One region of the Pseudarthrobacter sp. MM222 genome, then DNA from elsewhere that is predicted to be linked to it. Evidence: riboswitches for the same ligand, from Rfam matches in the RefSeq annotation. Region 1 holds a riboswitch; the other holds the start of a gene.

What was found. Region 1 has a riboswitch for S-adenosylmethionine ahead of OM977_RS18415 (DUF1737 domain-containing protein). Riboswitches for the same ligand answer to the same signal wherever they lie in the genome.
Region 2: linked by a shared signal. The riboswitch ahead of metX (homoserine O-acetyltransferase MetX) and the one ahead of OM977_RS18415 (DUF1737 domain-containing protein) in region 1 are both predicted to bind S-adenosylmethionine.

The regions. Positions count from the first base shown of each region.
Region 1 is NZ_OX352321.1:4,004,115-4,018,521, reverse strand. Features, by position in the region: gene OM977_RS18425 (O-succinylhomoserine sulfhydrylase) at 1-1,198, opposite strand, end outside; gene OM977_RS18420 (rhodanese-like domain-containing protein) at 1,199-1,609, opposite strand; gene OM977_RS18415 (DUF1737 domain-containing protein) at 1,606-1,854, opposite strand; SAM riboswitch class IV at 1,946-2,061, opposite strand; gene OM977_RS18410 (ATP-grasp domain-containing protein) at 2,713-3,660, shown strand; gene OM977_RS18405 (glycosyltransferase) at 3,665-4,753, shown strand; gene OM977_RS18400 (aminodeoxychorismate lyase) at 4,770-5,735, opposite strand; gene cls (cardiolipin synthase) at 5,829-7,304, shown strand; gene pabB (aminodeoxychorismate synthase component I) at 7,312-9,447, opposite strand; gene OM977_RS18385 (low molecular weight protein-tyrosine-phosphatase) at 9,444-10,004, opposite strand; gene OM977_RS18380 (LysE family transporter) at 10,169-10,792, opposite strand; gene OM977_RS18375 (dihydrofolate reductase family protein) at 10,843-11,394, opposite strand; gene OM977_RS18370 (class I SAM-dependent methyltransferase) at 11,705-12,520, opposite strand; gene OM977_RS18365 (MarR family winged helix-turn-helix transcriptional regulator) at 12,546-13,001, opposite strand; gene OM977_RS18360 (MMPL family transporter) at 13,355-14,407, shown strand, end outside.
Region 2 is NZ_OX352321.1:1,376,913-1,391,319, reverse strand. Features, by position in the region: gene OM977_RS06260 (GNAT family N-acetyltransferase) at 1-545, opposite strand, end outside; gene OM977_RS06255 (glycine--tRNA ligase) at 548-1,933, opposite strand; gene OM977_RS06250 (DMT family transporter) at 2,101-3,069, opposite strand; gene OM977_RS06245 (RNA-binding S4 domain-containing protein) at 3,103-3,339, shown strand; gene OM977_RS06240 (alpha/beta hydrolase) at 3,374-4,024, opposite strand; gene OM977_RS06235 (SGNH/GDSL hydrolase family protein) at 4,108-4,983, shown strand; gene OM977_RS06230 (winged helix DNA-binding domain-containing protein) at 5,009-6,112, shown strand; gene OM977_RS06225 (SHOCT domain-containing protein) at 6,191-6,742, shown strand; gene OM977_RS06220 (CoA-acylating methylmalonate-semialdehyde dehydrogenase) at 6,745-8,229, opposite strand; gene mmsB (3-hydroxyisobutyrate dehydrogenase) at 8,278-9,180, opposite strand; gene OM977_RS06210 (LysR family transcriptional regulator) at 9,316-10,254, shown strand; gene OM977_RS06205 (MFS transporter) at 10,371-11,753, opposite strand; gene metX (homoserine O-acetyltransferase MetX) at 11,956-13,131, opposite strand; SAM riboswitch class IV at 13,142-13,257, opposite strand; gene OM977_RS06195 (bifunctional o-acetylhomoserine/o-acetylserine sulfhydrylase) at 13,373-14,407, opposite strand, start outside.

The sequences.
Region 1 (14,407 bases):
TGAGCGCTTGGCCGAGGTCGCGGATCAGGTCGTCGACGTCTTCCAGGCCCACGGAGAGCCGCACCACCCCGTCGCTGAGACCAATCGCCGCGCGGCCCTCCGGACCCATGGCGCGGTGCGTCGTCGTGGCCGGATGGGTGATGAGGGACTTGGCATCGCCCAGGTTGTTGGAGATGTCGATGATCCGAAGCGCATCCAGCAGCGCGAACGCTGCCTCCTTGGCGGAGCGCCCCGGGGAAGGCGACAGCTCCAACGTCAGCACGGTGCCGCCGGCCTTCATCTGCTTCGCCGCCAGCTCGTACTGCGGGTGGGACGGCAGCAGCGGGTACAACACCGCTTTCACTGCGGGTTGCACCTCGAGCCATTCGGCCAGCCGCAGCGCCGATGCCGAGGAGTGGTTCACTCTCAAGGCCATGGTCTCCAGGCCCTTTGTGAGCACCCAGGCGTTGAAGGCCGAAAGCGCCGGGCCGGTGTGCCGCATGAGCTGCTTGACCGGACCGTCAATGAACTCCTTGGTGCCGAGGATCGCGCCGCCGAGCACCCGTCCCTGGCCGTCGATGTGCTTCGTGCCGGAGTACACCACCACGTCGGCGCCGAGATCCCCGCAGCGCTGCAGCAGCGGAGTGGCAAAGACGTTGTCGACGACGACGGTCGCGCCCGCGGCGTGCGCCAGCTCGCTCACGGCCGCGATGTCCACGATCTCCTGCATCGGGTTCGACGGCGACTCGAAGAAGACCGCCGTCGTCGGCTCCGACAACGCCGAACGCCACTGTTCCAGATCCGGCCCGTCGACGAAAACGGTCTCCACGCCCCAGCGCGGCAGGATCTCATTGAGGATTACAAAGCAGGAACCGAACAAAGAGCGCGCAGCGACCACACGGTCGCCGGCGCCGAGCAAGGCGCCGAGCGCGGTGAACACGGCGGACATGCCGGACGCCGTCGCAAAGCACGCCTCGGTGCCTTCAAGCAGACGGAGCCGTTCCTGGAAGGTCGCGACCGACGGGTTGCCGTACCGGGAGTACACGAACCGCTCGTCCTCGCCGGTGAAGGCCCGCTCGGCGGCGGCTGCGGATTCGTAGACGAAGCCCGAGTTGAGGAAGATCGGCTCGGTGGTTTCCTGGAAGCCGGTACGGTCGAGACCGCCGCGGACAGCCTGGGTTTCAGCGCTCCAGGCGGCGGCGTCGGGATTGAAAGTCACTTAGTTCTTCCCGAGGTTGGTGGGCAGGCCGCGGTTCTTCCAGCCGTTGACGCTCCGTTCGCCGTACTGGTCCGGGGCGCCTTCGAAGCCCTCAAGGACGTTGTAGGAGACGAAGCCGGCCTCCGTGGCGGCGTTCGCGGCGGCGATGGAGCGGACACCGGAACGGCAGAGGAACACGAGTTCGGTCCCGTCGGCCTCCGGGGCCTGCTGCTTCAGCTGTTCAATGAAGTGCGAATTGGGGATGCCTCCGGTCAGGTTCCACTGGATGAACAGCGGATCGTTCTCCGTGCCTTTGGTGTCCGGGATGCCGATGTGGGCCCACTCGGACTCCGTGCGGACGTCAACCAGGATGGCGCCTGCTTCGAGCTTCTCCCACGCCTCCTGGGGGCTGAGGTCTCCGGCGTAGCTCACGCGTGGCCCCCGATGGTCTCTTCGTAGCCGAAACCGTCGATTTCGAGGCCTTCCACCGCATCGGCGACGGCGGCGTCCGCACTGGCAATCGCGGCCGGCAGCACAACGGCCTGGGCCACAATGACGGTGCTGCCGTTGAATGTGGCGGACGGGCTGCCGTGCAGCACGTATCCCTCGGCCAGTGCGGTGGAAACGCGCTCACAGAAGGAGCGGTCGTCGGGTCCGGTGAAGAGGCGGTAGGCCAGTCTTTCCGCGGCGCCGGGAACGGCCGGGGAGGGGGCAGTTGCTGTCTCCGGGACAGCGGGGGCGGAAGCGTCGGGCACGACGGGGCTCCTTCTTTCACGCTTGCAGCTCGAATGGTCGATATGCCGAGTATTCACCTGAGGCACCCCGCCGCGAAGAGGGAGGGTTGCCGACCGGCCAGTCAGGGCTTGGCGCCGGTTCTCATTACTCTCCAAAAACGTAACACCTGCTGCGCCCGGGCGCACCGCCGTCGTCGTCATGTTCCGTAACCGGCGCGTGCCTCCACCCGGCCCGGACGCCGGCGCGCAGCGATGCAGCCGGTGTCCGTCCGGGGTGTCCGCGCCGACCGGTGGACATGCCCTTCGGCCGAGCGGGACCAGCGCGGGACATGCCCTCCCTTGGGCGGCAGGGATGGACCTGTAGCCACTATGTCCATCCTTAGGCGCGGCCGCGGGGCATGCTCTGCGGTGGAGCGGGACCAGCGCGGGACATGCCCTCTCTTGGGCGGGAGGGAAGGACATATAGCCACTATGTCCTTCCTTAGGCGCGGCCGCGGGGCATGCTCTGCGGCGGAGCGGGACCAGCGCGGGACATGCCCATTCTTCGCGGTGCAAGCGCGCCTCGAGCGGACCCTCTGGGTAGCCGGGAGCCGAATTCGCGTATCGCGAGTGCGCCCAACGTGGGCGCCTGAGCCAGTTCCGAGTATCGGCTACTCGGGCCTTGTGATAGGGCGCTCGCTTTTACTTGTAACGAGGCTGCCGCACCCCGGCGGCCTCAGGGTGCAAGCCGCCGCTCATGAGGGGTGTCGCGCAGGGTTATGACACGCCCCGGATGCCGTCTCAGAATTGAATGGAGAAACCGTGAAACCCCGCGTCCTGATCACCGGTGCCGGCGGACGTGCCGGCCGCGCGCTAGCCGTGCAGTTGAAGTCCAGAGACATCCCATTCCTCGGAGCCGACGTCCGCGAACTGCCGGCCGGAGCGGGCTTCACCGCCGTCCGCGTACCCCCGGCCACCGATCCGGAAATGGTCCCGGTGCTGCGGCGCCTCGTCGCCCGCGAGGGCATCAATCTCGTCATTCCGACGGCCAGGGCGGAACTTACTCACCTCTCGGCCGCCCGCGCCGGTTTCGGACGGGACGTCCGCGTCATCATCGGGGACCCTGGACCCGTGGCACTGGCCAACGACAAGCTCTTCACTGCCTGGCAGCTCCGTTCGGCCGGCGTCCCGGTTCCGCGCTTCGGCGTTCCCGGTGATTTCGCCGACGCCGACGATGCCATGGCGGCGCTGGACGGCCCCGTGGTGGTCAAGCCGAGGGTTTTTCGCGGCAGTGATTCCGTGATCTTCATCGACGGTAGCCGGCACGTCGACTGGGCAGCGCTGCCCGACGGCCAAGTTCTCCAGGAATACATTCCCGGTACGGAATATCTGTCCATGGTCTTTGGCACCCCCGCCCACAACGGAACCGCTCCGTTCGTGATCGTGACAGAACGGACAGCATCGGCAGGGGGAAACCCGGTAACGGCGCCGGGATCCGTCCGCAGGGCCGAGGCCGGAGAGGCAATGGACGTCGGCAACCTTGGGATGGCCGCCGTCCGTTCGCTGGGACTGACGGGCCCCGTTGAGCTGACGGTCCGACGCCGGGACGACGGGACCCCGGTAGTACTGGACGTAAACGCCCGCTTCGGCGCCAGCAGCGAATCCGCACCGGAACTGCTCGATGCCGTCCTGGCTTCCTTCAATCTCCCGTCTTTCAACCCCGCCTCGTTCCGGCAGGGCAGCGGGGCCTTCGCCTATGCCGTGGTCTGACGTAATGGACCCCGGCACGCCGCTTTTCCTGCTGCTCATCACGGGCCTGCCGATCGCTGTCTTTGGCCTCGTCCAGCTGCTTGCGCTGCCGTTGGCCTTGGGCTTGGAACTGCGTGCAGCCAGCCGCCGGCGCCAGGGAGCTCCGACCCTGTGGGATGAATGGCCAAGCGTGTCGATCGTTGTTCCGGCCTGCAATGCGGGCACCGTCATCGACAATTGCCTCCGGTCCATCGCACGAACCCGGTACGCCCGGTATGAGGTCGTCCTCGTCGACGACGGCTCCACGGACGGCACTGCGGAACTGATGGCCTCCTGGGCAGCGGGGGATCCCCGGATCAAAGTCCTGCGGCAGCCCGGTGGAGGAGAGGCAGCTGCCCGGAATCTGGGCGCCCGGCACGCGGCGGGCGACATCCTGATGTTTGTCGACGCTGATGCGACCTTTTCCCGGTCCACCGTCGACCGCATGCTTCAGGGCTTTGAGGACCGGCGCACCGGGGCCGTCTATGGCGACGACTGGCCGGCCCGCTGGAACCAACTAGGCCCGGGCGGGCTGCTGGCTTCGATCAGTTCTCTTGGCACCGCCATAACCCGGCGGGCATTGGCCGCCGTCGGGGGACTCCCGGTCCTTCCCGGCCGCCTCGAGGCGTTCCCCAGCAAAGTCCTGGCCGAGATCGGGCCGTTCCGGGAGGGCGAGGCAGGCTCGGAGCTGGAGCTTGCCTGGCGCGTGCGTGCAGCCGGCTACCGTGTCGCCTTCGCGCCGCGGGCCGGGATCCAGGCCGCGTGTCCGTCGACTCTGCGGGACCTCTGGCGGCTGCGCTCCCGCCGGGCGCTGCACCTGCTGACGGCCCACGGCTGCATGACCGGCACCCTGTGGACGGGATTTGTGCTGCGCCACCAGTGGCTCGCGGCGCTCGTCCCGGTTTATTCCATATTCACGGCCTTGCTCTTGCTCGCCGGGCTGGCGCGGCACGTCCGGCGCCCGGCTGGACGCCCGGCTGGGCGCCGGGGCAAGCAAAGCCTCCCTGCGTCAGTGAGTTCCGGCGCGGCCCGGGACGACGACGCCTGGCGGGCGCTCCGGGAGGCCTGGGCCTGAGTGCGCCGGGAGCCGGCTACTCGATGGTGGCGTAGAGCGCATTCAACTCTGCCGTAAGCTGCTTCCGCAGCTCCGGAGTGCCGATCTCCTTGCCGTCAATATGGTTGACCGGGGCCAGCAGCCTGATGCTTGAGATGAGCCACACGGCGTCGGCGTCAAGCAGGTCCTTCGGCTCCAGCGGCCCGTAGCCCAGCTCCCAGCCAGCCGCCTTGGCCGCGGTGAACAAGGCGCCCTGGGAGGTTCCGGGCAGAATTCCGCTGTCCAGCTGGGGTGTGATGAGCCGGCGGATCGTGCGGACGCCGCCCTGGCCGTCGTCGGACGTTTCCAGGTGCGCCAGCAGGACTGTCGACGTCGGACCCTCAAGGACACGCCCGTCCGCCGAGATGAAGATGACATCGTCCGCGCCCTGATGGTGGGCGTAGCGCAGCGCGGCCATGTTGACTGCGTAGGAGAGGGTCTTGGCGCCGAGCAGCAGCCACGGTGCGCGCTCGCCGATCTCACTGTCGTAGCCGCGGTCCAGAAGCAGGACGTCGATCCCGGTCTCGCGCTGGCGGCGGCCGGCGGCGCCGGGCGCGGAGGCCTGCACCCAGCAGGTGGGCCTGCCCTCGCCTTCCACCCCGCGCGTCACGAGGAGTTTCACCACCAGCTCGTCGGCCGGGGCAGGGGCCTCCGCCGTGTCCGGAGCCTGCGGGCCCCGGAACTCGCGGATCGCTGTCTCAATGGCACGCCGCCATTGGTCCTCCGCCGGAATGTCGAGCTCCAGAACCCGCGCGGAGCCGGCCAGCCGGTCCAGATGGGCCTGGAGCTTGCGGGGCCGGCCGCCGACGGCAAGCAGCGACTCGAACACGCCGTCGCCGCGGGTCGCGCCCTGGTCGGTGGCCATCAACTGCGGCTTGGACGCGTCAGCGACCCGGCCGCCTTCAAGCTCGGGGTCCAGAAACACCAGCACAGCGGCGGGGCCGGCAACAGAGGCAGAAGTCATGGTTTCAGCTTAGTGCGGCGCGGGCCGCGATAGGATTTGAAGATTGCCCGTTCCGGAAATGCTCCGCGGGTCTGGAACATGAGGGGTTCGCCTGTGCTGTGGCCATTTCCGCTGGTGGGAACGCTCCCGTCCTGGGCGGTCCTCATCCTGACCTTCATCGACTTTGCGATCCGGGTGCTGGCCCTCGGCATCATCCCAGGAAACCGCCGTCCCACCACCGCCATGGCGTGGCTGCTGGGCATCTTCTTCGTCCCCGCCGTGGGCCTGGTGCTGTTCCTGCTCTTCGGGAACTTCCGCCTTTCCCGCAAGCGCCGCGCCCAGCAGGAAGCCGTGAACATGCGCGTCCGGGAAGGGACACTGGAACTGGCCAGCCTGGAGAGCCATTACGACGGGCCGGAGTGGGTGGCTTCCGCCGCGGAGCTGAACAAGACCCTGGGCTCGCTCCCGATGGTGGACGGCAACAAGGTGGAGCTGTTGCCGGGTTACCCGGATTCCATCAGAGCGATGGCGGCGGCCGTCCGCGAGGCCAAGGACTTCGTCAACGCGGAGTTCTACATCATGAGCACGGACCATGTGACCGACGAACTGCTCACCGCCCTGGAGGACGCCGCCGAGCGCGGCGTCGAAGTCCGCGTCCTGTTCGACCACCTCGGCACGTTGCGGATCAAGGGCTATAGCAAACTCATCGCCCGGCTCAAGGCCAGCAAGATCAGCTGGCGGCCCATGCTGCCGCTGCGGCCGGCGCGCGGGCAGTGGCGCCGTCCTGACCTGCGCAACCATCGCAAGATCATGGTGATCGACGGCGAGGTCGCCTTCACCGGTTCGCAGAACCTTATCGAGCCCTCCTATAACAACCCGCGGCACCGCAAGGTGGGCCGCGAGTGGGTGGAGCTGATGGCCTGCCTGCGCGGCCCGATCGTCACCACCCTCAATGTGGTTTTCGCCACCGACTGGCTCAACGAAACCGACGAGTCGCTCGAGCACCAGCTGGGGCACCGGCCCGAGCTGCACGCCGGCGACATCACCGCCCAGGTGGTTCCCAGCGGTCCCGGCTTCATCACCGAGAACAACCTGCGGCTCTTCAATACGCTGATTTATTCGGCGCAGCATAAGGTCTCGATCTGCAGTCCGTATTTCGTTCCCGACGACTCGTTGCTCTACGCAGTGACGACGGCGGCACAGCGGGGCGTCGACGTCGAATTGTTCGTCTCGGAAAAAGGCGACCAGTTCCTGGTCCACCATGCCCAGCAGTCGTACTACGAGGCCCTTTTGGAGGCCGGGGTGCGGATCTACCTTTACAAGGCCCCGTTCGTGCTGCATGCGAAGCACTTCACGATCGACGACGAAGTAGCGGTGCTGGGCTCGAGCAACATGGACATGCGCTCCTTCTCGCTGAACCTGGAGGTCTCGGTGATGCTGCTGGGCGAGGATATCGTCCAGAGGCTCCGCGCGGTGGAGGACACATACCGTGACATCTCGCACGAGCTGGTCCTCGAGGACTGGATGAAGCGTCCGATGCTGGTCAAATACGTGGACAACGTGGCACGGCTGACGGCGACGCTGCAGTAACTCGCCGTTAGGAATCGCCGGCCCGTCCGGCCGGGAATTCGGCGCCGACCGCGGAGAGCACACCAAACGCCTTTGTCCGGATCTCCTCGTATTCCTCCTCCGGAGAGGAATCCGCCGTGATCGCGCCGCCGACGCCGAGACTCAGCCGGGTTCCGCCGACCCCGTCGGCGGATTCATGAATCACGAGGGTACGGATCGCCACGGCGAGGTCGGTGGCGCCGTTCAGCGAGAAGTAGCCGATCGCCCCCGAGTACACGCCCCGGGCGGCGCCTTCCAGCCGGTCCAGGATGGCCATGGTGCTGACCTTCGGCGCGCCCGTCATCGACCCCGCCGGGAAGCAGGCCGCCACGGCTTCCGCCCGCGGCAGTCCGGGCCGAAGCCGCGCATCGATGGTGCTGACCATCTGGTGGACGGTGGCGTAGCTTTCAATCGTGCAGAGCCGGCTGACGGACACGGATCCGGGTACAGCGAAATGGCTCAGGTCATTGCGCAGTAGGTCCACGATCATGATGTTTTCGGCGCGGTCCTTTGCTGAGGCTTCCAGTTCCTGCCTCAGCGCCGCGTCCCGTAAAGGGTCAGTGTCCCGTCGCCGGGTGCCCTTGATCGGCTCGGCCCGCATGCCGCCGTCGGCCGAAATCCGCAGGAAGCGCTCCGGCGAAGTGCTGGCCACGCTGAGTTCTCCGAAACGCAGGTAGCTGGCGAACGGCGCCGGATTGCGCCGCCGGAGCGCTTGGTACGCCTGCCAGGGGTCCAGGCCGCCGGCCGGGACGCGCGCCGTCAGGGCCGTGGTGAGGCAGACCTCGTAGCTGTTGCCTTCGGTGATCTGGTACTGCGCGTCGGCGATCTTGGTCTTGTAGGCGAGTTCCGAGTCCCGCGCGGTGAAGTCCGGCCCGGCAGGCCGTTCGACGGCGGCAGCTCGGCCGGCCTGCGCAGGCACCGCCCCGGTTTGCGACCGGGACTGGGCCCCGGACTGAGCCACGGCCAACCGGGCCGCGGCCAGCCACTCCTCGGTGTCGGCGGTGTCCAGGGCGAGAAGCCACACCGTGCGCTCCAGATGGTCCAGCACGACGGCACGTCCGGCGAAAAGCAGGCAGGCGTCGGGGGTATCCGAGGGAACGTCGCTTCCGCCGGTCTCGCGTTTGAGTTCGTAGCCGAGATAACCCAGCCAGCCCAGCGCGAACTCGCCCGGGTAGCCCTCGGGGGCGCGGAGCGCATTGCGCCCCCAGGCGCCGTCGAGCCAGCGGAAAAATGGTCCCTCGGTTCGGACAGTGGCGTTTCCGACGCTAACGGTGGTTTCGCCCGAGCTGTGCCGGACCGTCTGGCCGAACCGGCCGCCGTCGTCCGCCAGGATGCTGAACCGGCTCCTTTCGGCCGCGCCGTGGGGGTCTGCGCCGTCCGGGTCCATGCGACGTGCACCGGGCGCATCCCGTGATTCCGGCGGGAGGGAGGAGTCCAGCCATACTGCGTTGGCAGAGCGGCCGAAAAGTCGCTCGAACAGCACGACGGCGTCCGGCGCCGCGTCGATCCGTTCCGTCCGGAGCTGCAGCCCGCGGCGGGCCGCGAGTTCCGGCATGAGCACCGGGGCCAGCGCGGGCAGGTACTGGAGGGATTCCAGCACCTCCGCCGGGGCGGCACCGTCCGCGAGGTTGACCACCCGGACGTCGGCGTGGGCCGGGACGTCATCCGCGGCCAGCCATTCCTGCTCCTGGGCGGCCCACTGATCCCAGTAGGGTTCGTAGCTGGCACCGTCACGCTGCATTGCCCGGCTGCGGCGGTCCTGTTCCGGAGAGTCCGCCCAGATCACGGCGGTCAGGAACGGGCGGGCGGCTTCGGCCGCTGCGCCCACGCCTTCCACCAGGACAATTTCGGCGGGCTGGGTGGTGCGGGTTTCGCCGTCGTAGTGGCGGTTCCAGTCCCAGCTGACCCATTCGGCAGGGTTGCCGTGCTGCAGCGGCTGCAGGACCGTGGAGACGTAGCGTTCTATGCCTGCCGCGAGGCCGTTCCAGCCAGGATAGATATCCTCCAGATGGAAGAGCGAGACCTTGTGATGCTCCCGCAGCCGCGCGGCGAGTTCGATTGCCAGGGTGGTTTTTCCTGCGCCGGACCGGCCGTCGATGGCAATGATCACGGGTGCGGGGGTCATGAAATAGAGCGTACCCGCTGTTCGGGACGCTGCCCTTGCAGCGGGCCCTGGTGGGCCAGCTGGGCGCGGACGTGCTCAACGATGCCGGGCAAGGCGGCATGGATCAGGTTCCAGGTCGTCTCGAAGTCCGTGTGTCCGCCGTACCAGGGGTCCTCGATGCCCTGGTCCAGGAGGTCCTTGCCCGCTACTGCCGGATCGAAGCTGCGCAGCATCCGGATCTTGGACAGCGACGCTTGGTCCGGTGCCGCCTGCCGCAGCCAGCCGTAGTGGTCTACGTCCAGGGCCAGGATCAGCTGGTAGCTCTGAAACCATTCGGACCGCCATTCCCGGGCGAGGTGGCGGTTTGATGAAATGCCATGGGCCAGCAGCGCCCGGGCTGCGCGGGGATCGATCGGCCGGCCTACCTCATAGGCTGTCGTTCCGGCCGAGTCCACTGCGGCCGCGGCTAGCCCCTCCGCGGCGAAAACCTCCGCGAGCATCAGCGCGGCCATCGGGGACCGGCAGATGTTTCCGGTGCAGACCGCGATGATCCGGTACTGGCTCGACAATGAGGTCATGCTGCTAAGCATGAACGATCCGGGCACTTCTTGGCTAGCGGCAATTACGGCGATGTTACAAGGGTGTCATTTACGGTGTCACGTTTGTCATTTAGAGGAGGCGAGGCGGGCAGCCGCTGGGGACGCTGGCGGGGAGGCGTCGAGGCCCGACCCCTCGGGCGGATTCAGTGGAGCAGGGCCAGCAGAACACCGACCGCAACGAACAAGGCACCAAAAGTCCGGTTGAGGACCATCTGACCGCGGGCGTCGCGGGTGAACCGCTGGAAGGTCGTGGCTGCTGCGGCGAAAAAGAGCCACATGACGAGGACGTCGATCACTACGACGGTGGCGGAAAGGACCACATATTGCGGGAGCAGCGGCTGCTCTGCGCGGATGAACTGCGGCATGAAGGCCAGGAAAAACACGATGGCTTTGGGATTGAGCAGATTGACCCACAGCCCCCGGCGGAACATGGAGAGGGCGGGCTCGTCGCGCAGGGCTGCGGCCTTCTCCTGATCCAGATCCGGTTTCTGCAGGAACTGCCGGATACCGAGGTACACGAGGTAGGCGGCGCCGGCATAGCGGATGACGTTGAAGGCCGTCGGCGAGCTGGTCACGAGCACCCCGACGCCCAGGGCCACAATCAGGATGTGCACGATCAGGGCGGCCTGCTGGCCGAGGATGCCCCAGATCGACCGACGAAATCCCGAGTTCAGTGAGTTGCTCATCGTGTTGATGGCGCCTGCTCCGGGAGTGAAGCTGATCAGGACGCCGGCGCTGGCGAGGGCCAGCCAAAGGGAGGGTTGCACCAGTCAAGTTTACGGTCCCGGCAGTGGCGGACTTGATTGGATGACGGGAGTCACTCGCCGCGACGGCTGTAGCTGAGAATCATGTTGCCTTTGCTGGTCTGCTGGGATGACTGCAGCTCCAGCCGGGTGAGGGGATCGCCGTCGTTGAACAGCCGCCGCCCACTGCCCGCGATCACGGGATGGACAATCAGCATCAAGGTGTCGAGCAGCCCGGCGAACAGCATCTGGTGGACCAGCGAAATGCTGCTGAAGATCCCTATTTCGCCGCCGTCGCCGTTCTTCAGGCCCGCTACGAAGTCCTCCAGCGGGCCCTGGATCAGACGCGAATTCTGCCACTCGAGCTCTCCGGCCAGGGTCCGGGACGCGACAAACTTCGGCAGCGGATTGATGAACCCCGCGAAGTCGCCGTCGCTCTCGGCCTTCGGCCAGTACTCTGCCCACTGCTGGTACCCGACGCGGCCCAGGAGCGCGGTGTCGATCCGGCCCATCATCTCGCCCATTCCGGCGCCCAGCTCTTCGTCGAAGCTGTCGAATTGCCACAGGAACGGGTCTTCAACCACGCCGTCCACAGAGCAGAAAAGTCCGGCCGTCAATTTGCGCATGCGGTTCTCCTTACCCGGGGTCTCTAGTGCACCCTATCCGCAGAACCGGACGGACGGAACGGCTGCCGAAAACTTGCGGGCGGCCGTCCCAGATGGCTGGCTGTCGTCAAGACCGCGGGACCGCGACGAGCATGATGGCCGCTGTGGTCTTGTTTATCTTTGCCATAGTGGTACTCCTTTTGCTGGGACCCGAGAACCGGGCCGAGGTTTCGGCCTGGCTCAGTGGCGTGCCTACGGACGCCGCCCGTTCGCCGGGGACGGCCGGAATGTCGCGTCCTTTCCGGCCTGTTTCGGCAAATTTGTGGCTCTTTCAGGCGCGGGCGATGACCTCGCCGTTGGGGATGAGGAACCAGCCGTCGTCGGTGGAGCCCCAACGGTGCCAGCCCGCGGAGATCCGGGCCAGTTCGGCGGCCGTGGCGAAGCCGTACTCGAGGGCTTGGTCCGCGAAGGCCGAGTGCAGCACCCGCTCACCCCACACGCGGGCCTGCCACCGCCGCTGCTGGCCTGTGGCGTACAACCAGTTGCTGCTGGTTGGTGCGACGTCGGTGAACCCGGCGGACTGCGCCCAGGAGACCAAGCGGCGGCCTGCGTCGGGCTCCGCACCGTTCCGGCGGGCGATCCGCTGGTAAAGCTCCATCCACTCATCGAGCTCCGGGATGGCCGGATACCAGCTCATGCCGTGGAAGTCCGCATCGCGGACCGCGACGATTCCGCCCGGCCGGGCCACCCGGCGCATTTCCCGCAGTGCGGCCACCGGATCGGTGAGGTGCTGCAGCACCTGGTGCGCGTGGACGACGTCGAACGTCTCATCCTCAAAGTCCAGATCGTAGATATTGCCGGCCGCGAATTCCACATTGGTCACACCGCGCTCCGCGGCGAGAGCAGTGGCATGGGTGATGACGTCGGGGGAACGGTCCAGCCCGGTGACCTGGCCGGGAGCGACCAAGGCCGCAAAATCGCAGGTGATGCTGCCGGGCCCGCAGCCGACGTCGAGGACCGATACGCCGGGCGTAAGGTATGGGACCACGAACGCAGCGGAGTTCTCCGCCGTCCGTGAGGCGTGGGCGCGGACCACCGATTCGTGGTGGCCGTGGCTATACACATCGTCCGGCTGCTGTGCACTCATAATGAAACGCTACCGCCTGGCGGGCTCAAACGGCGGCAGCGTCCGACGGCGGTGCTGCCGCCGCCTCCCGCCCGGCCCTGATCGTTGCCTCAATCATCGAGGTCAGGAACCGGGTGGCGATCTCGAGTTCCTCGGGAGTGAACTCTGCCATGGCCGCTCCCATCTGGCGGGCGAGCGGGAGGAACATGGCGCCGCCGTCGCGGTACGCCTTCGGCGTCATCCGCAACTGCACCTGACGGCGGTCCGTCCCCTGGCGTTCCCGGACGACGTGGCCGGAGCCGTGCAACCGGTCGATCAGCGCAGTCGTGGCCGGCGAGCTGAGATTGAGTTCCTTGCGGAGCACCCCCGGCGTGACGATCTGGTTTCTCGCTGTGTGCGTCATGATCACCGACAGCGCAGTCAGGTCGGTCCGGTGCATGTTGTTGCGGCCGCCGGCAGCATCCACGTAGCGGTTGGTTTCGAGGCTGAACTCCTGGAGCAGCCGGACAAGCGGCGGGGTGGCCGACGAATCAGGAGTGGCCGAAGAATCAGATGTGCCGGAAGGACCATGCGTGCCCGAAGAATCAGGCGTGCCGGAAGGACCATGCGTGCCCGAAGAATCAGGCGTGCCGGAAGGGGGCAGTGGTCGCGCTGCTTCGGTGGGCACTGCGCACGCTCCTTTTCCCTGGTTCTTGACGGTTTCGCCCCGCAGGACGCCCTCCGGAGTTTACTGCAGGGCCCCTGCGGCCGAAGCCGCTCTGGAATGGCCCCGCCCAGAAAGGGTTTATCTCTACTATGGAGATAGTCTACGATTGACTCAATTTTACTCCTCCCTTGACCGCACCTGAAGGACTCATGAAGAAGAACCGACAACACAGCGCGCGCGTGCCGTTCTGGCTGCGCTGGCTGGTTCCCGTGCTGCTCGTCCTCGTCTGGCTGGCCGTGGCCGGCATCGGCGGGCCCACCTTCGGCCGGTTGAGCGAGGTGTCCTCCAACGACCAGGCATCCTTCCTGCCCGCTGGAGCGGAGGCTACCCACGCCCAGGACTGGCAGGCCAAGTTCAGGGACTCGAGCGAAATCCCGGCCGTCATCGTGGTCGAAAACGACTCGGCCTTCACACCGGCGCAGCTGAGGGAGGCCGCAACGCTTAAAGGCAGGCTGGAGGCCTTGCAGGCCGGCAGTGCCGTGATCGGCCCGATCCCGTCCCAGGATGGCAAAGCCGTCCAGTTCGTGGTGCCGATCGACTCCGCCGGCGAGGTTAAGAACAACGTCGCCGAGCTACGGGCCGAACTGGAAGCCTCCGCTCCTGCGGGGATGCAGGCCTTCGTCACGGGCCCTGCCGGCCTGACCGCGGACCTGGTCGGCGCCTTCGCCGGCATCGACGGCATCCTGCTGCTCGTGGCCCTCGGGGCTGTATTCGTCATCCTGCTGATTGTCTACCGCTCGCTGCTGCTGCCGGTCGCGGTGCTGTTCACGTCCGTGTTCGCCCTGTGTGCCGCCATTCTGCTGGTGTTCGGCATGGCCAAGCTGGGCTGGATCCAGCTCAATGGCCAGAGCCAGGGCATCCTGTCGATCCTGGTGATCGGCGCCGCGACCGACTATGCCCTGCTCTACGTGGCGCGGTTCCGGGAGGCGCTGACGCACACCACCAATCGCACTGCAGCCGCGCTCTCGGCCTGGAAGGCCGCATGGGAGCCGATCCTCGCCTCCGGGGCCACCGTCATCATCGCCCTGCTCTGCCTGCTGTTTTCCGACCTCAACTCCAACAAGGCCCTCGGTCCGGTGGCGGCCGCGGGCATCCTGTGCTCCCTCTTTGCGGCACTGAGCCTGTTGCCAGCGATGATGGCACTGCTGGGCCGTGCCGCCTTCTGGCCGTTCCGGCCCAGACTGCTCCCGGAAACCGGACGT
Region 2 (14,407 bases), 1.7 Mb from region 1:
TAGTACCGGCCCACGACGTCACTGAGCTCCACCGACCCGGTCGCGAGGTCCTCGACCTGCTCGGCGGCCGCGGCCTCGGACCCGTCGCCGAAGACGGGCAGCTTCAGGGCTCCCGGCTCCACCACGATGAGGCGGGAGCGCTGGATCGGGGCCAAGCCGGCCGCCGCGGCGAAGGCAGCGCCGGGCGTGCCCGGCTCCACCTTGCACCGTAGCCGGGTAACGCCCGACGGCGACTGCTCGGCTTCGTGCCGGAGCATGGTCAGCAGGGTCGAGCCGATGCCCGCACGGCGGTGCTGCCGGTCGACTTCGATGTAGGCCCACAGCCGTTCCGGGTGCAGCGAGGCCTCGTGGACGACGCCGGCGGCGACCGGAATGGCCACGCCGTCCACGACGTCCTCGGCCACGATGCAGCGGCGCCACGGCGAGTTGCCCGAGGGCGCCAGGGTGCCGCGGAACTGTCCGGCCTGGACGGTTTCGGGGTCGCCCCAGATTTCCAGCAGGGCAAGGTCATCGCCCTCGCGCCACTCGCGGTATTCGACGGCCATGGTCAGGCGCCGATCAACCGGGCGGCGAGGTAGCCTTCCACCTTGTCCAGGGAGACGCGCTCCTGGCTCATGGTGTCGCGTTCGCGGATGGTCACGGCCTGGTCGTCGAGCGTTTCGAAGTCCACCGTGATGCAGAACGGGGTGCCGATCTCGTCCTGGCGGCGGTAGCGGCGGCCGATGGCGCCGGCGTCGTCGAACTCGATGTTCCAGTTCTTGCGCAGCTGGGCGGCGAGGTCCTTGGCCTTCGGCGAAAGGTCCTCGTTGCGGCTCAGCGGCAGCACGGCTGCCTTGACCGGCGCCAGGCGCGGATCGAGCTTGAGCACGGTGCGGATGTCCACGCCGCCCTTGGCGTTGGGTGCCTCATCCTCGGTGTAGGCGTCGATCATGAAGGCCATGAAGGACCGTGTCAGGCCGGCGGCGGGTTCGATCACGTACGGCGTGTAGCGCTCGTTGGTGGCCTGGTTGAAGTAGCTGAGGTCGGTTCCGGAGGCCTTGGCGTGCGTGGAGAGGTCGAAGTCGGTGCGGTTGGCGATGCCTTCGAGCTCGCCCCACTCCGAGCCCTGGAAGCCGAAGCGGTATTCGATGTCGGTGGTGCCCTTGGAGTAGTGGCTGAGCTTGTCCAGCGGGTGTTCGAAGAACCGCAGGTTCTCGTCGCGGATGCCCAGGCCGGTGTACCAGGACATGCGCTCCTTCATCCAGTACTCGTGCCACTGCTCATCCGTGCCGGGCTCGACGAAGAACTCCATTTCCATCTGCTCGAACTCGCGGGTGCGGAAGATGAAGTTGCCCGGGGTGATCTCGTTGCGGAAGGACTTGCCGATCTGGCCGATGCCGAACGGCGGCTTCTTGCGGGAAGTGGTCAGCACGTTGCTGAAGTTGACGAAGATGCCCTGGGCGGTTTCCGGGCGCAGGTAGTGCAGGCCCTCGTCGCTGGCAACGGGTCCGAGGTAGGTCTTGAGCAGGCCGGAGAATTCCTGCGGCTCGGTCCATTCGCCGCGGGTGCCGCAGTTGGCGCAGGCGATGTCCTTGAGGCCGTTCTCGGCGGGGCGGCCCTTCTTCTCCTCGAATTCCTCCAGGAGGTGGTCCGCGCGGTAGCGCTTGTGGCAGGAGAGGCACTCGACCAGCGGGTCGGAGAAGACCTCGACGTGGCCGGAGGCTTCCCAGACCTGGCGGGGCAGGATGACGGAGGAGTCCAGTCCTACGACGTCTTCGCGGCCGCGGACCACCGACTGCCACCACTGGCGCTTGATGTTTTCCTTGAGCTCGGCGCCCAGGGGTCCGTAGTCCCAGGCAGAACGTGAGCCACCATAGATTTCACCGGCCTGGAATACGAAACCCCTGCGCTTGGCGAGGGAAATGATCTGGTCGAGGACGGATTTTGCTGCCATGGGAACTCCACTTTCTACAGGGCCGCTGGGTGCGGTCCGCGGTCTCAGCCCCGGAACCCCGGCTGGTTGCCGGACGGGGCACTAAAACGCAAAACAGTGCGCCAACGAAAAAGCACAGGTGTTTGCGTGCAGGAAGCTGCGCCTACCAGCCTACCGGGCCGCCGGGGTCAACGCTTCAGGGCCCCCTTTGGCCAGGGCAGGGTGGCCAGGATGATGGCGGCGAGGGTCAACATGGTTCCCAGCACCGTTGGCAGCGCCACCACGGTGCCGGGCGCGGGAAAGGCCAGGTCCAGCCCGAGCGAGCCGAGCAGCTGGCCGGAAATCATGCCGAGTCCGGTCACCAGCACGCCCAGGCTGCGCACCAGCAGGGCGCCCACGCCGATGAAGACGCAACCCATCGGCCCGCCGAGGTAATACCACCACTGCCCCGGCAGCGGATTGCCGGCGCCGGCCACCGCGAGCTTGACCAGCCAGGCAAGCCACAGCAGGGTCGTGCCGGAGACAAAGTTCACCAGGGTGGCGGTGATCGGGGTGCCGTAGTGGACCGTCGCCGTGCCGTTCATGGCCTGCTGGAAGCTCATCAGGAAGCCGGCGAGCACGGGCAGCAGCACGGGGGCGAGCAGCTGCAGGAGCTCCGGACCCGTTCCGCCGAGCCGCGGGGATACGGCCCAGGCGACGGCGGCGACGGTCAGGATGCTGCCCAGTACCCGGATGCCGGTGATCGGTTTCTTACCGGCCGGGCCGATCCCCATCCGGTCGACCAGCAGCCCGCTCAGCGTCTGGCCGGTCACGGCCGCCACGGTAAACAGGGCGACACCGAGCAGGCCGACGGTGAAGGACTGCGTGAACACGAAGAACGCTCCGATGCAGCCGGCGAGGACGTAGTACGGCGGGAACTCCCGGTTCCGGACGGCCGGCAGGATCCGCGCCAGGCCGGCCCGGCCTTTCGGCAGCAGCAGCGAGACCGCGGTGATCAGCAGCAGCCCCGTGGTGAAACTGACCACGGCCGCGGCGATGCCGTCCGCGAGCGCCACGCCCAGCGCGCCGTTGATCCTGCCCTGGACGGGGATGAGGAGGCCGGCCGCGACGGCCAGCGGCAGGCCGGCGACGAGGGGCAGTCGGGGGGCGTGGGTCATTGGTGTTCCCTTACGTCGGGCATCATTGCTTGTATGAGCAACCCGGAAATTGAAGAAATCCCCATCCGCGACGACATGATCCGGCTGGGTCAGCTGCTGAAGCTGGCAAACCTGGTCGAGGACGGCGTGGAGGCGGCGGAGCTGATCAAAGGCGGGCTCGTCAAGGTCAACGGTGAGATCGATGACCGCCGCGGCCGTCAACTCCACCACGGTGACACGGTGACCGTGAATCGCCGTACCGTCCGGATCAGCACCCCCGCGGGCGCCTAGGGTCCCGGCGCCTGGTGGCCGGGCCCCTGGCGCCCTACTTGTTCAGCACCTCGTGGGTGAGGAACTCGGAGACATGGCCAACTTCCTGCTGGTTGATGCCATGCCACATTCCGGTGTAGAGCACCTTGGTCAGCTTGACGTGCTTCCGCACCCAGCCCATGGTGAAGTCGATCTTGTCCGGCGTGATCACCGGATCCTGCTGGTCGCGGCCCCAGAACATCGGCACGGTCCCGTCGAGTTCGGCGTCCCGGAAGCTCGGGTCCGAATTGGCGTCGACGGCAAATCCGGACAGCCCGACGACGGCGGCGAAGTCCGCGGGACGCTGCCGCAGCAGCGTGGTCGCCATGGCCATGCCCATCGAGAAGCCCAGCAGCGTCACCGAGGGGTGGTTGGCCTTGACGGAGTCGATCCAGTCCAGCGCATACCCGGAAGCGGTTTTGACGGCGTCGAGCGAATATTCGATGGAGGCCGTCAGCGGGAACCAGGTGAAGCCGGGGCCGGAGACGAGGGGGGCGCGCACGGAGGCCACCGCGAAGTCCCGGGGAAGCATGTCCGCCAGGCTGAGCAGGTCCTGTTCGTTGGCCCCGTAGCCGTGCAGCAGGACGAGCAGCGGCTTGCCGGCGCGCTCCTCCTCGGGCTGGGACCACAGGACAACGGGCGCGGGAAAGGCAGCGGCTTGAGTCATGGGTCCATTCTTGCAGTTCGTTCCTCCCTTTACCTGCCAGTAACAAGCAACGGTGGCGTAGCTTTGCGGGAAGAGTGCAGGATATGAAGGTGAGCGAATCCGAGGGCATGGACAATCCATCAGATGACACGGTCAGCCACCCGTGGAGCCGGTACGTGGCCATGGGTGACTCCTTTACCGAGGGCATCGGCGATCCCGAACCGGAGAGCCCGGGCGGACACCGGGGCTGGGCGGACCGCGTGGCTGAGGAACTGAGCCGCGGCCACGAAGGCTTTGCCTACGCCAACCTGGCCGTCCGTGGCCGGCTCCTGCAGCAGATCGTCGACCAGCAGCTGGCCCACTGCCTGTCCCTCCGGCCGGACCTCGTCACCCTGTCCGCCGGCGGGAACGACCTGATCCGGCCCGGCGGCGATCCGGACGCGCTGGCGGAGAAGCTGGACTCGGTAGTGCAGATCCTGAGCCTGGCCGGCGCCACGGTGGTCCTCTTCAACGGCCCGGACACGGGCTCTTCCGTGCTGGGGCGGATCCGCAGCAAGGTGGCCATCTACAACGAGAACCTCCGCACCGTCGCCGCACGGCACGACGCCGTGATCGCGGACATGTGGTCCCTGCGGCAGCTGAACGATTCCCGGATGTGGGATCCGGACCGGCTGCATTTCTCGCCGCTGGGACACCACACGATCGCGGCCATGGTGCTCGATTCGCTGAATGTCCAGCACACCCTGGAGCCGCTGTCCCCCAAGCCGCTTCCGCCCCGCAGCTGGCGCGAAGCCCGCAGCGGGGACCTGGTCTGGGCCCGTGAACACTTTGTGCCGTGGGTGGTCCGGCGCCTGCGGCACCGGTCATCCGGCGACGGCATCACCGCCAAGCGCCCCCTGCCGGGCCCGGTCTTCGGTCCCGGGGTGCCGCTGGGCTCGGGCGAAGGCCCGCCCGGCGCCCAGGAACCGGTGCGGTCCTGACCGCCTGAGGCTGCGGCTGGCAACGATGGACGCCGACGACGTCGTGCGGCTGCGGCTCCGCGGGCAGCAGCTGCGCGAGCCGTTCGCCGCGACGGCGGAGGAAGCGCTGCAGAACCTGCTCGCGGTGCAGGCCCAGGAGTTCGCGTACGCGCGCTGGACGCTGGCACAGCGCACCGCTGGCGGCTCCGCCGCCGGGGTCGAAGAGGCGGTGTCCGAGGGCACCATCCTGCGCACCCACATCCTGCGGCCCACCTGGCACTTCGTGCACCGGCACGATCTGCGCTGGCTCCTGGCCCTCTCTGGCCCCCGCGTGCATCAGGCCAACGCCGCGACGTACCGCCGGACCGGAGTCGACGCCGCCAACGCGGCCAGGAGCAGCGACGTCCTGGCCGGCGCAGTGGCGGGCGGCGCGCACAAAACGCGGGAGCAGCTCGCGGCTGCACTCCGCAGGGCCGGTTTCGGCGCTGAAGGCCTGGAACTCGCCTACCGGATCATGTTTGCCGAGGCCAGCGGCGTCCTGGTCAGCGGTTCCCCCGTGCGCAGCGCCGGCGGCGCGCTGAAGCAAACATATGCGCTCTTTGACGAACGGGTCCCCGCCGCACCGGCCGGCCTGATGGAGCGGCCGCGGGCGCTCGCGGAGCTGGCCCGCCGTTACTTCACCAGCCGCGGCCCGGCGACCGAGAAGGACTGCGCCGACTGGTCCCGACTGACACTGTCGGACGTTCGGACCGGGCTGCAGCTCGCCCGGGAGATGGCGCCCGAAGCACTCGCAACGGCAATGATCGACGGCGTCGCCTGCTGCTTCAGCGGCCGTGCGGACGCCGGGGGCGTGAACCGGCCGGGTCGCCTTGACCTGATCCAGTGTTACGACGAATACGTGATGGGATATTCGAAGACGCGGCACTTCCTCGGCGGCCCGGTACCGTTGGTGCCAGTTGCCGGCGGGCCCCTGCATCTGGTCCTGCGGAACGGCCGGCTCGCCGGGGTGTGGCGGCACAACATCGTCCGGGGACGGTGCGAACTCGACGTCCGGCTGGACTCCAACCACCATCCCGGTGACGAGCACGAGCTCAGCCGGCTGGTCGCGGCCTACGGCGGCTTCCTGGGGATACCGGCTGTCCGGCTGTAACGCCCTGCGCGGAACGCGGGTGGTCCGGGACCGGTCCGGGCTTAAGCTGGGAGGACACCTTCTGAAAGGCGCCGTACCGTGAACAATTTGTTCTTCTGGCTCATCGTTCTGTCCTTCCTGGTCCCGATGGCGTTGCGCCTGTACCGGAAATCCATGCGCGGCAGGAACCAGAACCAGGGCACGCCCGGCGGGTTCCTGGGGAAGTTCGGTCAAATCCCCGGAGACAACTCCGGCAATGACCCCGGCCAGCAGAACAAGCAGCCCCGGGACGGCTTCACCCAGCGGGACTATTACGGTGGCTTCGGCCAACTGGGTGCCCCGCAACAGCCCATGCCGCCGGCGAATCAGCCGTACCCGGGCGAACAGTTCCCCGGCCAGCCCTACCCCGGACAGCCCCTCTACCCGCAGCAGGGCTATCAGTCCCCCGTCCCCTACGAGGACAGCCCGGAGTACCCGGCCAACCGGCCCCAGCCCGGCCAGCAGCAGCCCGGCCCGCCGGTGCCCCCGCCGCCGTCCGCCCCGCAGGGCTTCCGCGCGCGGAAACTGGCGGAACTGGACCAGCGGTACAGCGACGGTGAACTGACCATGGAGGATTACATGGCCCAGCGGGCGGAGATCATGAAGGGCTAGCCTCAGTCGACCTGCGGGAAGCCGAGGTCGATCACCGAAGTGGACGGGTCCGGCCAGCGGGTGGTGACAACCTTGCCGCGGGTGTAGAAGCGGATGCTCTCCGGGCCATACATGTGCGTGTCGCCGAAGAGCGAGTTCTTCCAGCCGCCGAAGGAGAAGGTACCCACCGGCACCGGGATCGGCACGTTGACGCCCACCATGCCCGCCTCGACGTCGAACTCGAACTGCCGGGCCGCGCCGCCGTCGCGGGTGAAGATCGCCACGCCGTTGCCGAACTCGTTGTCGTTGACGAGCCGGACCGCGTCAGCGTAGGTATCGGCGCGGACCACCGAGAGCACGGGACCGAAGATCTCGTCGTCGTAGACCTTCATGCCCGGCTTGACGTGGTCGATCAGGCTGACGCCGATGAAGAAGCCGTTGGAGTCGAACTCCTGGTCCCGGCCGTCCACCACCACGGTGGCGCCTTCGCTGGCGGCGCCGGCGACGTACGAGGCCACCTTGTCGCGGTGCTCGGCCGTGATGAGCGGACCCATCTGCGAGGCCGGGTCGGTGCCAGGGCCGATCTTCAGCGTCGCCATCCGGGTGGTGATGGCGTCCACGAGTTCGTCGGCGATGTTGCCGACGGCGACGAGCACGCTGACCGCCATGCAGCGCTCCCCCGCGGACCCATAGGCGGCGGAGACGGCGGCGTCGGCGGCCATGTTCAGGTCCGCATCGGGCAGGACCACCATGTGGTTCTTGGCTCCGCCGAGGGCCTGCACGCGCTTGCCGTGGTCGGCGGCGCGCTTGTAGATGGACTGGGCGATCGGCGTCGAGCCGACGAAGCTGATGGCCTTGACGTCCGGGTGCTCCAGGAGCACGTCCACGGCTTCCTTGTCCCCGTGCACCACGTTGAGCACACCGGCCGGCAGGCCGGCTTCGGCAAAGACCTGGGCGATGAAGATGGCGGAGGAGGGGTCCTTTTCACTGGGCTTGAGCAGCACGGTGTTGCCGCAGGCCAGGGCGCTGCCGATCATCCACAACGGCACCATGGCCGGGAAGTTGAACGGCGTGATGCAGGCGACGACGCCGACCGGCTGGCGGACCGAGTGGACGTCGACGCCGCCGGCGACCTGCTCGGAGCGTTCGCCCTTGAGCATGTGGGACAGGCCGGTGGCGAACTCGATGTTCTCCAGGCCGCGGGTGATCTCGCCCTCGGCGTCGGAGAGGACCTTGCCGTGTTCGCTGGTCAGCAGGGCCGCCAGTTCGGGGCGGCGCTGCAGCAGCAGTTCGCGGACCTTGAAGAAGATGTTGGTGCGCTTGGCCAGGCTCGTGGCGCGCCACGCCGGCAGGGCGGCGCGGGCGGCCTGGATGGCCTCCTCGACGCGGGCGGCCGAGGCCAGGGCGACCTCTTTTTCCTGCTCGCCGGTGGCCGGATTGAAGACCGGGCCGAAGCGGTCGGCGTCGGAAATCAGGGCGCCGTTGATGAAGTGCGGAATACGTTCCATGGGGTGGGTCTCTTTCGTGTGGTGCAGGTGGTGAGCGTGCTGGGGAGGCTACTTGGCGGACTCGAGGGAGCCGTCGATGAGTTTGATGATCATCGAGCAGTCCTTGCCGGATTCGCCGGAGTCGATGAGGCGCTGGAACAGCTGCTGGACGTGCTCGCCGATCTCCAGCGGAGTGCCGGTGTCACGGGCGGCGCTGATGGCCAGTCCGATGTCCTTGTTGGCCAGCTCCGTGGTGAAGGTCGGGGCAAAGTCGTTGTTGGATGCGGCGGTCGGCACGACGCCGGCCACCGGGTACCAGGTGCGCAGGGCCCAGCTGTCGCCGGAGGACACGGAGGCGATGTCCCAGAAAACCTGCTTGTCGAGTCCGAGGCGGTCCGCCAGGACGGCACCCTCCGCGGTCGAGGCCAGGTTGATGAAGAGCATGAGGTTGTTGCAGATCTTCGCGGCCTGGCCGGTGGTGGCGCCGCCGGTCGGGATGATGTTCGCCGCCATTGGACGGATGTATTCGGTGGCCTCGGCGACGGCGCCTGCCTCGCCGCCGATCATGAAGGTCAGGGTGGCGGCCTTCGCTCCGCTCATGCCGCCGGATACCGGAGCATCGACGAAGCGGAAGCCTGCGGCAGCCGCGGCGTCGTGCAGCGCCTGGGCCGAGGCGATATCAATCGTGGAGGAGTCCACCAGGAGCGTGCGGGTGTCCGCGTGGGCCAGGACGCCGTCCTCGCCGAGGTACACGGCGCGGGCGTGCTCGCCCTTGGGCAGCATCGTGAAGACGACGTCGGCGCCCTGGACGGCCGCGGCGATGCTGCCGGCAGGCTTGACGCCGCCGGCTTCGGCAGCGGCGAGGGCCTCGGCGTTGAGGTCGAAGCCCCGGACCTCATGCCCGGCCTTCGCCAGATTCACCGACATGGACCCGCCCATGTTCCCCAGTCCGATCCAAGCGATTACTGCCATGGCATAAGCTCCTTTGCTTTGCTGCTGTTGCTTTGCGCAGTGCGCGCCATCCGGCCTCGGCGCCGGATGTTTCCGTGTCCAGCATCACATCCTGTTACAGTGCAATCAAGGCAAAAAACTACAGATGGCATGTGCATGGATGCACATGAGCCAGCGGAGGAGAATTTCGTGGACGCTAGGCGGCTTCCGAGCCCCGATGACCTGCTGATCCTTTTGACCGTCGCACGGCTGGGCCGGTTCAATGCGGTCGCGGAAACCCTGGGCACCACTCACACCACCATCTCCCGGCGCATCCTCGCCCTGGACAAGCAGCTCGGCGGGCGCACCCTGGAGCGGAGCCCGCACGGCTGGGAGCTGACAGAGCTCGGCAGCCAGGCGGTTGCCGCGGCGGAAGCCATCGAGGGGACGCTGGGGGCGCTGTCCAGCACCATCGCCCGGACCGGGGATCTGCTGGCGGGCCTGGTCCGGATCGCGACGCCCGACGGCTTCGGCGCGGCCTTCGTCGCTCCGGCGCTCGTGCGCCTGCAGCAGGACCACCCGCTGCTCAACGTGGAGATGCTCAGCGCCACCCGCAAGGCCAGCCAGAACCGCTCGGGAGTGGACCTTGAAGTGGTGGTGGGGAACCTGGACGTGACCAACGCGCAAACCATTTTCCTGAGCAACTACTTTCTGAGGCTCTACGCCAGCCCGCAGTATGCCAGGGAGCGCGGTCTGCCGCTCACGCTCGACGACGTCCGGCAGCACGGTTTTGTCTCCTACGTTGAGTCTTCGCTCCAGGTCGCGGAACTCGGCCACCGCTCGACCCAGCTCCCGGTGCCGCGCTCCAGTTTCCAGGCCACCAGCATCTTCGCCCAGCTCGAGGCCGTCCGGCGCGGCGCGGGCATCGGGCTGCTGCCGAATTTCCTGGTGGTGGGGAACCCGGACTTCCTGCCGGTCCTGCCCGACGACTTCCAGCGCCAGCTTCCCATCTGGGCGGTGGCTCGCTCGGAGTCGCTGCGCTCCGCCCCTGTGCAGGCCGTGATCGAGGCGGTCCGGATCGAGATCAGCGAACGCCAGGCAGTGCTGGCCGGCTGAGGAGCACGGACGAAATCTGCCGCCAAACACGCAAGAGCCCCTGTCCCCGCGGAGCAGGGACAGGGGCTGTTGCGGTTACTTCTTAGCGGTTACTTCTTGCCTGATATTTTTGCCCGTTATTTCTTTCCGGAGGCCAGCAGGTCCGCGGTGCCCTGGGCATCGGCGGCGTCGACGTCGTGGAGCGAGATACCGCGGGTTTCCTTGAGGAAGAACACCGCGACGGCCGTGATGGCGCAGGCGATCAGCAGGTAGACGGCCACCGGGGTGGAGGACTTGTACTGGCTCAGCAGGGCGGTGGCGATGATCGGAGCCAGCGAGCCGGCCACGATCGAGGTCACCTGGTAGCCGAGCGAGACACCGGAGTAGCGCATCCGGGTCGGGAACATCTCGGCCATCAGCGCCGGCTGCCCGGCGTACATGAGCGAGTGGAACAGCAGGCCGATGGTGATGGCGGCCAGGATGATGAGGTCGTTCTTGGTGTCCATCATCGGGAAGGCGAAGAAGCCCCACGTTGCTCCGAGGAGCGCACCGGCCATGTACACCGGCTTGCGGCCAAGGCTATCGGAGAGCTTGCCGACCAGCGGAATGGCGCAGAAGTGGATGGCGTGAGCGACCAGCAGGAGCAGCAGGATCCGGGACGTGTCGGTCTGGACGATGATCTTCAGGTAGGTGATCGAGAAGGTCACCACGAGGTAGTAGAGGATGTTTTCTGCGAAGCGCAGGCCCATGGCGGTGAAGACGCCGCGGGGGTAGCGGCGGAAGACCTCGGCGACGCCGTAGCCCTTGTTCTCAACGACAACTTCCTTGCGGGCTTCCAGGAAGATCGGGGCGTCCTGGACCTTGGTGCGGATGTAGTAGCCGACGATCACGATCACGGCGGAGAGCCAGAACGCTACGCGCCAGCCCCAGCTGAGGAAGTCGGCCGAGGACAATGTGGAGGACAGGACGAACAGCACACCGGTCGCGAGCAGGTTGCCCATCGGAACGGCGGACTGCGGCCAGGAGGACCAGAACCCGCGGGACTTGCTCGGGCTGTGCTCGGCGACCAGGAGGACGGCGCCGCCCCATTCGCCGCCGACGGCGAAGCCCTGGACGAAGCGCAGGAAGACGAGCAGGGCCGGAGCCCAGTAGCCGATCTGCTGGAACGTCGGCAGGCAGCCCATCGCGAAGGTCGCGACGCCCACCAGGATGATGCTGAGCTGGAGGAGCTGCTTGCGCCCGAACTTGTCGCCGAAGTGGCCGAAGACGATGCCGCCGATGGGGCGGGCCACGAAGCCGACAGCGTACGTCACGAAGGCGGCAATGATGCCGTCCAGCTCCGTGCCGGAATTCGGGAAAAACAGCTTGCCGAAGACGAGGGTGGCGGCGGAGGCATAGAGGAAGAACTCATACCATTCCACGACGGTGCCGGCCATGGACGCCGTCACCACCTTCTTCAGGCCGGACGATTTGACGTCGGGCTCTTCCGGGCGCCTGGCGGCTGCGTTGTGCGTACTCATTTCGACTCCTTTGGTGTCGCCGTCGACACCCTATTGACCAGTGGGAGGAGGACGCCTGTGATTTGTGACACGCGGCATCATTCTCAATGAGTATGGGCGCTCCCGGCCTCCGTCTCAACGGCCATTAGTGCAGAGCGCGTCTGCAAAAACGCACAGGCAGTGGACGTTCGGGTCAAGACGATGCCCGTTTTTAGCGGACGGATCAGCCGAAGAAGTTTTCCCGGAGCTGTCCGCTGAGCTGGCCGATCTCGGTCAGGAAGCCGTCATGACCGATCGGCGCCTGGATCACGTGCACGTCCACGGTTCCGGGCAGGGCGTCCGCGAGGGCGCGGGACTGGGCCGGGAAATAGAGCCGGTCCGAGTCCACGGCTGCCACCAGGAATTCCGCCGTCGACGGCGCCAGGGCCTCCTCGAGCGCCCCGCGGCCGCGGCTGATGTCGTGGCTCATGAGGGCCTCGGTGATGGCGATGTAGCTGTTCGCGTCGAAACGCCGGACGAGTTTGTTGCCCTGGTGGTCCAGGTAGCTTTCCACCTGGTAGCGGCCCCGGCCGGCCAGCGACCCGGCCTGCAGCGGGGCCTCTGATTCCTGGGCATTCCGGCCGAAGCGTCCGTCCAGCTCGGCCGCGGAGCGGTAGGTAATGTGCGCGATGCGCCGCGCCAGGGCAAGGCCGGCCTCGGGTCCCGGGCCGCCGTAGTAGTCCCCGCCGTTGAAGCCGGGATCCTGGCGGATCGCGAGCGTCTGGGCCTGGGCGAAAGCGATCTGTTCGGCGGTGCTGCTGGCCCCGATGGAAATCACGGCGCAGCGCCGGACCCGTTCCGGGAAGGTCACGGCCCACTCCAGGGCTCGGGCGCCGCCGAGAGATCCGCCCAGGACCGCGTACCAGCTCCGGATGCCGAGGGCATCGGCGAGCCGGGCTTCGGCAGCCGTGGTGTCGCGCAGGGTCACCAGCGGGAAGCGGGAGCCCCAGGGCTTTCCGTCCGGAGCGGGCGTGGAGGGCCCAGTGGAGCCGTAGCAGCCGCCCAGGATGTTGATCGAGACCACGAAGTACCGCTCGGTGTCCACGGGGGCGCCGGGGCCGGCGAGCTGTTCCCACCAGCCGGGCTCTTCGCTGGCGCCGCGGGTGACGTGGGTGTCGCCGGTAAGCGCATGCTCGATCAGCACCGCATTGGAGCGGTCCGCGTTGAGCGTCCCCCAGGTTTCATAGGCAAGGGTGACATCGGGCAGCCGGGATCCGGACTCGAGGTCAAGGTCACCGATCGGGACGTATTGCACCGTCCCGTCAGGAACGCCAGGACCTGCCGGCGTTGCTGGGCCGGTGGCTGGCGGGGCGGCGGTGGTGCTTAGGGGTGCACCCTTGCGGGTGACGGCAATCGTCATGTGGGACCTCACTTCGCGCTTGCCCGCCGTCGGCAGACCGGCAGGCCAGGTCTTCACCCGGGGCACCCCGCCGCAAAAGGAGGGTTGCCGGCCAGCAAGCCGGGGCTGTCGCTGGCACTCATGACCTGCCTCGAGTCTACGAAACGGAGCGCCGTTGTGGCGAAGATTGTGACGGCTATGTGACTGCAGGCCGTGGTTTCCGGTGCCCCGGCGCGCGGCCGGGGCACCGGAAACTGGCGGATCAGTCGCCCTTGGCAGCGCGGAAGCCGGCGTCGAGGTCGGCGAGGATGTCGTCGATGTGCTCGAGTCCCACGGAAAGCCGTACCAGGCCCGGATGGACGCCGGCGATGGTCTGCTGTTCCGGCGACAGCTGGCTGTGGGTGGTGGAGGCCGGGTGGATGACCAGCGAGCGCACATCGCCGATGTTCGCCACGTGGGAGTGCAGCTCGAGGGCATCGACGAAGCGCTGGCCGGCCTCCGCTCCCCCGGCGACGATGAACGAGACCACGGCGCCGGTGCCTTTGGGCCCGTACTTGCGGCCGCGCTCATACCAGGGGCTGGACGGCAGCCCCGCGTAGGCGACCGATTCGACGTCGGCCCGGGCTTCGAGCCATTCGGCGACCTTGGTGGCGTTGGCAACGTGGCGTTCCACCCGCAGGCTCAGGGTCTCAATGCCCTGGGCGATGAGGAAGGCGTTGAACGGGGAGACGGCGGAGCCCAGGTCGCGCAGCAGCTGGACGCGCGCTTTGAGGATGTAGGAGAGGTTTGCGCCGAGCGCACCGTCCTTGCCGAGGTCACGTGCGTAGACGATGCCGTTGTAGGTGGGGTCCGGGGTGTTGAATCCCGGGAACCGCTCCGGCTCCGCCCCGAAGTCGAAGTTGCCGGAGTCAACGATGACGCCCGCGATCGCGGCGCCGTGGCCGCCGAGATACTTGGTGGCGGAGTGCACCACGATGTCCGCGCCCCATTCGATCGGGCGGATCAGGTAGGGCGTGGAGAGGGTGTTGTCCACGATCAGCGGCACGCCGGCCTCGTGGGCCACGGCAGAAACTCCCTCGATGTCCAGGACGTCCTGGCGCGGGTTGGAGACTACCTCGCCGAAGAACAGTTTGGTGTTGGGCCGGACCGCATCGCGCCACTGCTCCAGGTTGTCCGGATCCTGCACGAACGTCACGGAGATGCCGAATTTCTTCAGGGTATGCGCCAGCAGGTTGTAGGTTCCGCCGTACAGGCTGGGGCTGGCCACGACGTGGTCGCCGGCCTCCGCGATGTTCAG